Regions from separate parts of the Clostridium boliviensis genome, predicted to be linked through region 2. Evidence: a T-box and tRNA genes for the amino acid it is inferred to sense, from the RefSeq annotation. Region 2 holds a T-box; the other holds one or more tRNA genes.
What was found. The T-box of region 2 lies ahead of thrS (threonine--tRNA ligase). A T-box ahead of a tRNA ligase gene usually reads a tRNA of that ligase, here a tRNA-Thr.

Region 1: it encodes a tRNA-Thr, which carries the amino acid that the T-box ahead of thrS (threonine--tRNA ligase) is inferred to sense. The anticodon was not compared.

Annotation. Positions count from the first base shown of each region.
Region 1 is NZ_JAWONS010000030.1:91,038-97,410, reverse strand. It holds gene RZO55_RS01885 (L-lactate dehydrogenase) at 1-870, shown strand, start outside; tRNA gene RZO55_RS01880 (tRNA-Thr) at 1,057-1,129, shown strand; gene RZO55_RS01875 (transglycosylase domain-containing protein) at 1,209-3,737, shown strand; gene gltX (glutamate--tRNA ligase) at 3,833-5,293, shown strand; gene RZO55_RS01865 (ATP-dependent helicase) at 5,364-6,373, shown strand, end outside.
Region 2 is NZ_JAWONS010000103.1:63,798-70,170, forward strand. It holds gene hypF (carbamoyltransferase HypF) at 1-162, opposite strand, end outside; gene thrS (threonine--tRNA ligase) at 308-2,074, opposite strand; T-box leader at 2,170-2,391, opposite strand; gene RZO55_RS06355 (serine hydrolase domain-containing protein) at 2,487-3,461, opposite strand; gene RZO55_RS06360 (DUF4234 domain-containing protein) at 3,758-4,795, opposite strand; gene RZO55_RS06365 (hypothetical protein) at 5,300-5,650, opposite strand; gene RZO55_RS06370 (hypothetical protein) at 5,721-5,918, opposite strand; gene RZO55_RS06375 (hypothetical protein) at 6,227-6,373, opposite strand, start outside.

The DNA.
Region 1 (6,373 bases), on a different contig from region 2:
GTTTGTGATGAGCTTGTTTTAATTGATATTAACCGCAAGAGGGCAGAAGGGGAAGCCATGGATTTAAATCATGGACTGGCTTTTTCCGGATATCATATGAAGATTTATGCAGGAGAGTACAGAGACTGTTCGGATGCGGATATTGTAGTCATCTGTGCAGGTGTGGCACAGAAACAGGGAGAAACCAGACTTGACTTGTTAAAACGCAATGCTTCCGTTTTTGAGTCTATTGTACAGCCTGTGACAGAGTCGGGATTTAACGGAATCTTTCTGGTGGCAACCAACCCGGTTGATATTATGACCAGAATCACTTATTCGCTTTCCGGTTTCAATCCAAAGCGTGTCCTTGGAAGCGGTACAGCCTTAGATACCGCAAGACTGCGGTATCTGCTTGGAGAATCCATCCATGTGGATCCGAGGAATGTACATGCCTACGTAATGGGAGAACATGGAGACAGTGAATTTGTACCGTGGAGTCAGGCTATGGTTGCCACCAAACCAATTCTGTCTCTCTGTGGAAATGGTGGGGAAGACGACATCGTCTGCAGAGAAGAATTAAAGCGGGTTGAGGAGGAAGTAAGGGGAGCTGCTTACCGGATTATTGATGCGAAGCAGGCGACTTACTACGGAATCGGAATGGCACTGACCAGAATCACAAAAGCCATTCTTGGAGATGAGAACAGCGTATTTACCGTATCTACCATGCTGAGAGGTGAGTACGGTCAGACAGATGTATATGCCGGCGTTCCCTGCATTATAAATAAGAACGGAATTCAGAGAGTTTTATCCCTTTCTCTTACAGAAGAAGAGATGAAGCAGTTTGGAAAATCCTGCGATATGTTACGAAAGAGCTTTGAAGGAATTTTATAAAAAATTCAGGAAAGGATGGGTAATTCCATTCTTTCCTGGTCTGTTTCAGCCTGAATCAGGAGCATTTTCACTAAGTATTTGTAGAATTTTTGCAGTTTTATGTGTATTATAAAAAACTTATAAAAATCGTTGACAAATAGATTTTCCCATGCTATGATATACGAGGTTCGAGCGACGAACCAGAATGCTGATGTGGCACAGGTGGTAGCGCACCTCATTGGTAGTGAGGAGGTCACGGGTCCGAGTCCCGTCATCAGCTTATAACAAACGGGAAGTCTTAATTTAAGAGACTTCCCGTTTTTGTTATATCAAAAAAAGAAAAAGGAGGCAGGTTTGTTATGGGGAAGAAAAGAAAGAAACGAAAAAGTGCCTGGATTATATTTTTTCGTCCCATAAAGATCATACTCTTTGTATTTCTGCTGGCATTGGCGATAGGGTGTCTGGCCGGAGGCGCCATATTTTTTAAATATCAGGATGAGATCATGGCATGCAGGGAAAAGGCTGATTCAATTATCAGTCAGACTACCAAAGCCGATTTCTCACAGCCAACGGATACAAAAGTCTATGATTCAGAGGGAAATTTAATCGGAACCATCAATTCCGGTCACTACGAATATGTGCCTTTTAAGGAAATCAGCGAAAATCTTCAGAATGCTTATGTGGCTCAGGAAGACAGAAGATTCTATAAACATCATGGAATTGATTACAAAGGGCTTTTAAGAGCTGGCGTGGTTTTTATTAAAAATAAAGGAGTGGCTACCCAGGGCGGCAGCACCATTACCCAGCAGGTGATAAAAAACACCTATTTAACCCAGGAACGGACCATTCAGAGAAAGATCACGGAGTTTTTTGCTGCTCCCCGGATTGAGGACAAGTATTCCAAACAGGATATTCTGGAATTTTACTGCAATACCAATTTCTATGCCAACCGGTGTTACGGTGTATCTGAGGCGAGCCGTTATTATTTTGATAAAGCTGCTAAGGATTTAACGGTCTGGGAGGCAGCGACTCTTGCCGGAATCAGCAACAATCCATCTAAGTATGATCCGGTGGCCCACCCCGAGACTTCCAAATGGAAGAGGGATCAGATTATCGACAATATGGCATTTTGTAAATTCATTACAAAGGAAGAACAGGAAAATGCAAAGGCGCAGCCTCTGACTGTTGCAAAGGTTTATGAAGGCGGTACCAGGGAAAATTATCAGACCAGCTATGCCATCCATTCTGCAGTGCTGGAGATGATGAAAAATGACGGTTTTGTATTTCAGTATGTATTCCAAAGTAAGTCGTCCTACGATTCCTATAAGGAAGAATATCAGGAACTGTATCAGGCAAAGAGTGATATGGTGCGTAAGGGCGGATTTGAAATACATACCAGTCTGGACTCTAAGCTGCAGTCCATGCTTCAGGAAAATATTGACTCCCATCTAAAGGGATTTACTGAAGTGCAGGACAATGGAAAATTTGCTTTGCAGGGTGCGGCAGTCTGTGTTGATAACCGGACAGGATATGTGGTGGCAATTGTAGGGGGAAGAGGAACGGATGATGAATATAACCGTGGATTTTTAAGCAGACGGCAGCCGGGCTCTACCATCAAGCCGCTGATCGATTATGCTCCAGCCTTTGAAACCGGTTTTTATTATCCATCCAGGCTGGTCAATGACCACTTATTTGAGGGGGGTCCGAAAAACAGCAGCGGCAAGTATTTCGGGGAGATTTCCGTCAGGGAAGCTTTAAACCGAAGCTTAAATACCGTGGCGTGGCAGATACTGTCCGATATAGGTGTGGATAAAGGGATCAGTTATTTAGGCAAAATGCACTTTGCAGGCTTAAGCTATATGGACAATGGAAACAGCAGTATGAGTATAGGCGGTTTTACCGAGGGAGCTAGAGTTGTGGATATGGCGAAAGGCTACTCCGTTCTTGCTAATCAGGGAAGATACAGCAATAAAACCTGCATAACAAGCATCAAAAGCCAGTATGATGGGGAGATTTATAAGGGAAGCTCTGCAGATGAAAGAATCTTTACAGAAGACATCGCCTATATGGTCACCGATGTATTAAAGGGAACTCTGGATAAACCTTACGGAACAGGTTCCGGACTGGGTCTTAAGATTCCGGCAGCTGGTAAAACCGGAACGACAAACAGCAGTAAGGATACCTGGTTCTGCGGCTATACCAAATATTATACCACTGCGGTCTGGGTGGGGTATGATACACCAAGAGCGATGCCTGGTGTCTATGGTAAGACGTATTCCGGAAAAATGTGGCATGATTTTATGTCAGAAATCAATAAAGATCTGCCGCCTCAGGACTGGGATATGCCGCCAACCGTATCCCTTTATCCTGTGGACGCCAGAGGAGAAAAAACAGATCAGGAAACAGGGAATAAAGATTTGTTCTCATCTGTGGCAGAAGCGGCGGCGAGAGCAGATTCCATAAAATGGAAAGAGGAAGAAGCACGTAAGCTGCATGAATCACAGGCACAGATGGTACAGGCTGCTTCAGAAGCGGCCAGGCAGGCGAAAGAGCAGGCAGCGGTCTCTCTGCAGGAGCTTATTACAGAATTGAATGCATTGGACCATCGTGACAGCTCTACAGATGATAAAATTACTTCTGCCAAGACTTTTTTAGAGCAGTTAAATGGAACTGAAAATTATGACAGCCTTAAGCAGGCACTGGATAATGCCGTCAGCCATGCGCTGTCTCTGCCCAAACAGGATAATTCGGGGAAACCTCAGGAAATCGGACCGGGTATGGGAAGACCGGGAGAGTCCACAGCCCCTGCTTTTCCAGGCGATGATTTACCCCAGTCAGACGGGACAGATGGTTCCCAGGCGGAGGCTCGTGCACCTGGAATGGAATAAAAATACAGGGAAGTCATTGTTTTTTCCAATTGTTCGTTATATAATGAAGTTTGTCTGAAACATCACGAGAATGAAGATATAGGAGTGTGTTTATAATGAATCGAATTAGAACCAGATATGCCCCAAGCCCCACAGGTCGTATGCATGTAGGGAATTTAAGAACTGCCATGTATGCGTACCTGATTGCAAAGCATGAAGGAGGAGATTTCCTTCTTCGTATCGAGGACACCGATCAGGAACGGTTTGTCGAAGGTGCTGTGGAGATTATTTATAGAACGTTGGAAGAGACCGGACTTGTTCATGATGAAGGACCGGATAAGGATGGTGGAGTTGGTCCTTACGTCCAGAGTGAGCGCCATGCTCTTGGAATGTATCTTGAATACGCAAAGATGCTGGTGGAAAAAGGGGAAGCATATTACTGCTTCTGCAGCCAGGAGCGTCTGGACAGCTTAAAGAAAACGGTCGACGGCCAGGAGATCATGTTTTACGACAAGCATTGCCTTCATCTTTCAAAGGAGGAGGTTCAGGCGAATCTGGAGGCTGGAATGCCTTATGTCATCCGCCAGAACAACCCGGTAGATGGAACCACCACATTCCACGATGAGATTTACGGAGATATCACCGTTGATAATTCAGAGCTAGATGATATGGTTCTGATTAAGTCCGATGGATATCCAACCTATAATTTTGCCAATGTAGTGGATGATCATCTGATGGGAATTACCCATGTGGTAAGAGGAAACGAATACTTATCCTCTTCTCCCAAGTACAACCGCCTGTATGACGCATTTGGCTGGGAAGTCCCTGTATATGTGCATTGCCCGCTGATTACCAACGAGGAGCACAAAAAACTGAGCAAAAGAAGCGGACATGCTTCTTATGAAGATCTGATCGAACAGGGATTCGTCTCTGAGGCAGTAGTTAATTATGTGGCTTTACTGGGCTGGTCACCGGTTGGCAACCAGGAGATTTTTTCCCTGGAAGAACTGGTTTCAGAATTTGACTATAGAAATATCAGCAAGTCACCTGCTGTGTTCGATATGACTAAATTAAAGTGGATGAACAGCGAGTATGTAAAATCCATGGACTCTGAGCGTTTCTATCAGATGGCAGAGCCTTATCTGAAAGCAGTTATTAAAAAGGATCTGGATTTAAGAAAGATCGCTGCTATGGTTAAGACGAGAATTGAAGTATTCCCTGATATAGAGAATCACATTGATTTCTTTGAGGAGCTGCCGGAATATGATTTAGTAATGTATTCCAACAAAAAGATGAAGACGGACAGCCAAACATCTCTTACACTGCTGACGGAGATACTTCCTATTCTGGAGAAGCAGGAAGATTACAGCAACGATGCGCTTTATGCTGCACTTTCTGCATATGTTGCAGAGAAAGGCTGCAAAACCGGTTTTGTGATGTGGCCCATCCGCACTGCAGTTTCAGGTAAGCAGATGACTCCCGCAGGTGCAACTGAAATCATGGAGGTCCTTGGAAAAGAAGAATCCTTAAAACGAATCAGAAGAGGAATCGAACTTTTGAGCAAAGGGACTTTATAGATAAGAAGAAAGAAGCAGGGGGAAGGCCGGAGGCCGGACTCCTGTTTCTTCGTTTCAGACGGAGGATAACATGAAACAACAAGTGACTTATGAAGGTGCCCAGAATGAAGCAATTCTTCACCGTGATGGACCGATGCTGGTGCTGGCAGGGCCGGGATCCGGAAAAACTTTTACCATCACACATCGGGTCTGTCATCTGATTGAGGAGTACAAAGTGGACCCGAATAGCATTCTGGTGATCACATTTACCAAGGCAGCAGCCACGGAGATGAAAGAGCGGTTTGATGCCTTGATGGGAGATCCTGCGCCGTTTGTCAGTTTTGGAACATTTCATTCCGTATTTTTCCGTATTCTTAAATTTGCCTACCACTATGATGCCAGGAATATCATAAGGGAAGACCAGAAAGTCCGGTTTGTTAAGGAAGAGATGGACCGGTGCGAGGTGGAGGTGGAGGATGAGAGTGAGTTTGTGACCTCCATTCTGACGGAAATCAGTTCCGTGAAAGGGGATATGATTCCGCTGGATTATTATTATTCCAAAAACTGTTCTGAGGAGACGTTTAAACAGCTTTATCAGGGCTATGAGAACAGGCTGAGAAAAGCCAATTTAATTGATTTTGATGATATGCTTGTTATGTGCCATGAGTTATTTACCCAGAGAAAGGATATCCTTTCGGCATGGCAGAGGAAATACCGATATATTCTGATTGACGAGTTCCAGGATATTAACCGGGTACAGTATGAAATTGTCCGCATGCTTGCGGCTCCTGAAGACAATCTATTTATTGTGGGAGATGATGATCAGTCCATCTACCGGTTTCGGGGAGCAAAGCCGGAAATTATGCTGGGATTTGAAAAGGATTATAAAAATACGAAAAAGGTACTTTTGAATATCAATTACAGGAGCACCAGTAATATCGTGGAAACCGCAGGAAAACTGATTGCCCACAATGAGATGCGTTTTACTAAAAAAATCATCACCAAACAAGGACAGGGAAAGCCGGTGGTTACCAGAATATGGACAGATCCTCAGGAAGAAACCATGGAAATTGTCAGGGAGATTCTGGACTATGTAAAAGC
Region 2 (6,373 bases):
CGCCTGTGCCATTATTTCCACATCTCCGCCCACGTTGCGGACCCAGCCTTTGATCCCCATTTTACTGGCTGCACGGTAAACAAGGGGCCGGAAACCCACCCCTTGTACAATTCCGCAGACTTTTATTTTTACTGCTGTTTCTGATATCTTTTTATGCTCCATACCGTTTTGTTTTTTCTACCTTTCTCAAAATCGGGCTGGCATCGCGGCAAATCCTGTTTTGTGGTTTATCTGCCGCGATTCGATACCTCTACATCCATAATACGCTTAATGGACAAACAATATCCCAGTTCATTTATAAAAGGTACTATACGCTCATCTGTCCACCATCGCATTTTAAACTTTCGATAAATTCACTCATTGCAATCTGTTCCAATTCTTTACTATCAATTTTTCTAACAGAAACTGTCCCACATTCCATCTCTTTTTGTCCAACAACAACCATATACGGGACTTTATCTAATTGTGCTTCACGAATTTTGTAACCTATTTTTTCATTTCTGGAATCAATTTCACATCGAATTCCATTCTTTTTTAATGCTTTCAACACTTCTTTTCCATAGGAAAAAAAGCGGTCGGAAATTGGCAGAACTTTAACCTGAACAGGAGCCAGCCACAGTGGAAACTTACCTGCGTAATGCTCTATTAAAATTCCGATAAATCTCTCTATTGACCCGAAAACAACTCTGTGGATCATAATGGGTCTATGGCGTTCACCGTCAGCGCCTATATACTCTGCTCCAAATCTAAGCGGTAATTGAAAATCCAGCTGAATGGATCCACACTGCCATGTTCTTCCCATAGAATCTTCTAAATGAAAATCTATTTTGGGTCCGTAGAATGCCCCATCACCTTCGTTTATCACATATTCTTTTCCGGTTAGTTCCAGTGCTTTTTTTAAACTCTCCGTTGCCACTTCCCAATCTTCATCACTGCCGATGCTGTTTTTTGGTCTGGTAGATAATTCCACCTTATAATTAAATCCAAATTTTATATACATTTCATCAATAATCCGAATTACATTCATTATTTCTTCCGTGATCTGCTCCTGTGTCATAAAAATATGAGCATCATCCTGTGTAAAACTGCGTGCCCTCATTAAACCATGCAGCACACCTGATTTTTCATAACGATGAACCAGTCCAAGTTCTCCTATTCTGATTGGCAAGTCACGGTAGGAATGGGGCTGCTGCTTATATACAAGCATACCGCCCGGGCAGTTCATCGGCTTTATGGCATAATCCATATCCTCAATCACTGTAGTATACATATTTTCACGATAATGATCCCAGTGTCCTGATGTCTGCCACAGATCCCGATTTAAAATAATGGGAGTTGATATTTCACAATACCCTTCTCTCTCATGAATTTCTCTCCAATAATTAATTAGTACATTTTTTAAAATCATTCCTTTGGGTAGAAAAAATGGGAAGCCGGGTCCTTCCTCCATTAATGCGAATAAACCTAAATCTCTACCAAGTTTTCTATGATCTCTTCTTTTGATTTCTTCCTGTAATTTAAGATATTCTTCCAGCTGACTGCTTTTTGGAAATGCAACACCATATATTCTTGTGAGCATTTTGTTTTTTTCATTCCCCAGCCAATAAGCACCTGCTATTGTTGTCAATTGAAATGCTTTTATTAAATTTGTATTAGAAATATAAGGTCCTGTGCTCAAATCTGCATATTCACCCAACTCATAGCAGATGACTTTTTCCTCAGCAGGCATATCATTCATCAGCATGATTTTATAAGATTCATTCCTCTCCGACATCAATGATATTGCGTCATCCCTGCTCAGCTCAACTCTGCGTGATATCAAATTCTCTTTACTTATTTTTTTCATTTCATCTTCGATAGATTTCAAATGAGAATCTGAAAAAATAAAATCAAATTCAAAATCATAATAAAATCCATCTTTCGTTGCTGACCCATTTGCACATTTTACAGATGGATAAATACGTTTAACTGCCTGTGCCAGAACATGGGAAGCTGTGCACCAGAAAGCATCACAACCGAGTTCCTCTTCAAATTTACATTCTGTTACTGATCCGTCTTTCATTCTTACCTTCATTTCTTATGTTCTCCTTTCGAAATATGCCATTATGGCATTTAATAAATTACAACATAAGAAAAGCACCCTAAAATCAATGGCAATTAAACCATTAATTTAAGGGTGCAAAAAATACGAATGCACGGTTCCACCTTAACTTTTCACTTCAGATTCTAACAAATCCTATACTTTAACGCAGTCATACGGTAACACTTACTCAATTCAGCATTACAGCTCTGGAATGGTTTTCATCTATCTTCCTGCATGAAAAACTTTCACCAAATGTTTTTCTCTCTGTATGATTCCAATAGATTACTTTTTTCCGTCTTTGCTTTTCTTATGTTATTACAATTATTATAACAAAACATATACTGTTGTCAACGGGTAATTACATCTCTTCAAAAATGGCTGAGTATATAGCGATTCCTTTTATTCAATTCTCAAATACTGGTTCAATATGTTCTTTAATGAGTTCTATCCTGTCCTTAGCTTCCGGCATAAAAAGAGAAGCAGCAGAAACAACCATTTTTTTATTTGTATTGATGTAAATTACGTTGCCCCCGTCTCCTAATGCAGCGTAAATATGCTTTTTATCATCAATAACCCACCACAGGTATCCATAAGACAACTCCCCCCATCTGCTATGTACCTTTGTGCTTTCACCTATCCATTCGGCTGGTATAATTTGTTTGCCATTATATTTACCACCGTCTAGATATAGTTGGCCTATTTTTGTCATTTCTTCAGCCGTCAAGAAAAGTCCCCAGCTTGCCGTGTTTATTCCCTGCGGGTCAACAACCCAGCCACTGGTATTTTTATCATTCATTACGGCAAAATACTCTTCTTTATTACTCAGCACCACATTGTGTGTAACATGAATATCCAGTGGTGAGAATAAATGTTTCGCAGCGAATTCAAGTACTGTCTGTCCTGTAGCCCTGGCAAGAATACCTGATAATATATGAGTTCCACCTATGGCAGAATAATTGAATTCCCCGATAGCTTTATCCCCGCCTAATAAATCGAGCGCATCCTGTATTGGGTTCTGGCTTGTGAAAAACTTTTCGTATGGTTCGGTCTTATATTTATATGGAGCGGTCATTGTAAGTAAATTTTTAATTGTAATATCCTGTATCGTTTTCTCACCAGGTTTAATATCGTAATAGGGGAAAAAGTCCAACACTTTTTGGTCTACATTTTTGATATAACCTTTACCAATGGCAATACCAATCAACGCAGAAAAAACACTTTTTGTCACCGAATATACATGAATTGCATTATCGCGTGTATATTTATTAAAATAGTTTTCATATAATTTCGTGCCGTTTTTTTGGACTATAATACCTGCAATATTGCTGTAGTCTCTGGTTATTAAATTTTCAAGTTCTTTAATTTTTTCTTGGTTCATAAAATTTTCTCCTTTTAAGTTATAAAGGATATCCTTAGATAAAGGATATAACCATTAAAAATTGATTGCAAGAGTTTTTTTATAAAACAGCATGTTAATAATCTGCATTTTTTCTTTTAGATTGTTGAGTAGTATATTATATTTAGATTAGCTAATCGAAGAGTTAATTTTTAAAAGATATATAAAAAAATGATAGGAAAGAAAATGGGTTCAACCCATAGAACCATTTTCCTATAAATCCCATGGTTCACCATGAACCATGGGATTAGTCAGTTTTCTTTGAATAGGGAACTGATTTAAAAGTTTCTCTTTATACATCCGGAAAGCTGCGATATTGCAAGCAACAGGAATGGGAACCCAAAAAGAAATAAATAACCAGGCACTACATACATTCTGTGTTGGAGCAATACTATAACGGTAATACTCACTGATGTAATTCCAAAAAAGACAGTGGTCGCAGCAAGAAAAACCGAACGTAGTTTATTTATTGATAAAGAAATCATAAATTCTATACAACAAAATACTGCCGCACTTAGCCCAGCCACCAGCATACTGCTAACCATAACAATATTACATATAAACAAAGAACTAAGGAAACGAAATTCCATGTAGAACGGCCTGTAATAAATACCATTTATAAAAAGAGACACGGATAAGAGTATCATGGCTGTCATTGCAACCATACTGACTGCCCTGCTTTTTTTCCTTCCATAACATGGTCCCAAAAATAAACAACTAATAACCAGTATGCAGATGCCTGCGAGAATCAGGCTGAAGGAAAAGGGATTATATGTAAAGGTATCTCTTATCCATAAGGTGATACTATATCCCACCCCCTTTCCCATACCATATTTCTGTACAAATCCCAGTTTCAAGATTTGGGAGACAAGCAGGAACAATAAAGCCGCAAAAGTTCCTGCTATAGAGATGATCCATCTCATTATTCTGTTGCTTGTGTCCTGCTGCACATCATATAAGGAAGCATTTTGCTCAGGAATACCGCCTATTTTATTAATTTCCTTCTGCATCAATGCCATAGAAACCGGCCAGGCAAAGAATGTCAAAATCAGAAATAACAGCTTTAAATTTTGAGGAGGTAGCCCTGCTTTGCTCCTTTCCTGACCCAGTACAACACCAATTTTCCAAGACCAAAAATAGATATAGATCCCACAGGTAAGAAATACAAACAGCAAAGATTTTATTCCGGAAGTCTTTTTATCAGGCTTTGTAAGTTCATTAACAGTGTCTGTGATTTGCACAAGCCAATAAAATCCGTATAACCCCAAAGTTATTATTGTCAGTAAAACACACAACATGTAATTACGTTTTTTCACCACTTAATTCTCCTCATCTCATTTATAATATAATTTACTCAAACTTCGCACTTGACTAAGTGTCTATGCACTTTGAAAATTCAATCTTTCATCAGCATTAAAAGCTACCAATGCACAAAAAAGTAGACCCCGTGGTCCCCTTTTGGGGTCTCCCACCAGCAGGTTGTAAATGCTGGGTCTCGATGTCAACACCCAACGTTAAGGGACATGATTGTGCTTTGATCACCAGATTCACTCCAGATTTTGCAGGTGCACCTCTCGGTTCTCCTACTGGATTACAGCAGCCGATAACGCCGACTGCTAATAATCTTAGACGTAATGAAACCAAACAGACCTCTCTTCTTATGAATTTCTTATCTCTTTCTTCACAAATAAATGCGATGAATTTGCATTATAAGAAGTAATCTCTCTTAAAACTAGAGGAACATATCAGTAAAAACCCATACCGCATATAATTTTACTATTTTATCTTCATCAATATGAATGCTTGTCTTATTATATATTTTAGCTATACCACAACTCATCAGAAATAACATCCGAAGCGGAGACTGTACTTTCACTTATTTTAATATTCCATTCACCAATAAATAATTCGATATAATTAATTAAATCTGATACATGCTTCGAATCAACCACATAAACACGCTGCTCGTTCCATATTTTTTTTATTTTGACATCTAATGCTAGATCTTCTTTTATATGATCTAGAAAGTCAAATAGCATCAATTTAAAGCAAATATTATATCCGTCAAGAATAACTGAAACTAGTGTTTGTTCCCCTTCGCTTGCTTGATTAATTCTTAAACCTTCTTTTCTAAACCATTTAGTTTCTTCTTTTTCTCTTTCTAACTCCATAATGTCCCCCTTTAATTTTCTATTCCTAAAATCACATTCATACCTTTATTCACCTTGACACTTGAATAAATCACATCTTCATACGAACCAGCCAATCAAGCGATAAAAAGCCTTGTTGGGCAAACTTGAAAAACATGGGTCTTTCCCGTTGCACCTGATAACTGTTTGGTTTGCTATTGCCTCCTGTTCGTCTTCCGGTTGCTTTTTCAGAAAAATGTCGCATATAGGCCAGTTTTTCATATCCCTCAAGTCGCACAATCGCAACCATTTACAAATTCCTGAACTGGAAGATTCTCGCCCCATTTTGCTACAAAAGCAGGGATGAACCATGGGGTCGAAAATGATGCTGGTTAAAGGCAGGTGCACCTTACGATGCTCCTACCGATTCACAGCAGACGGCAATGCCGACTGCTTAAGGATTTTAATACAGAATTATAAATTCTCTAAGGTGGCTGTAAATTAGACAAGAAACACCTGCTAGGTGGCTGTAACTACTCTTATAGTAACCAAGTTCAAGGGTTTTTAAGATGTCTGTATAGGTACACCGCATGACACAAGTCCATTAAAATTAGCAATCTACAAATATTTTATTCGACCTATATCTCCGAAAAGTATTTCTAAAGCCTGTTTTTCATTGAAAGTAAGATTTTTAAAATATTCTTCTGTTAATACTTTATTCTCTTGAAAAACACTTATTAATTCCACTTTATAAATATTGGATTT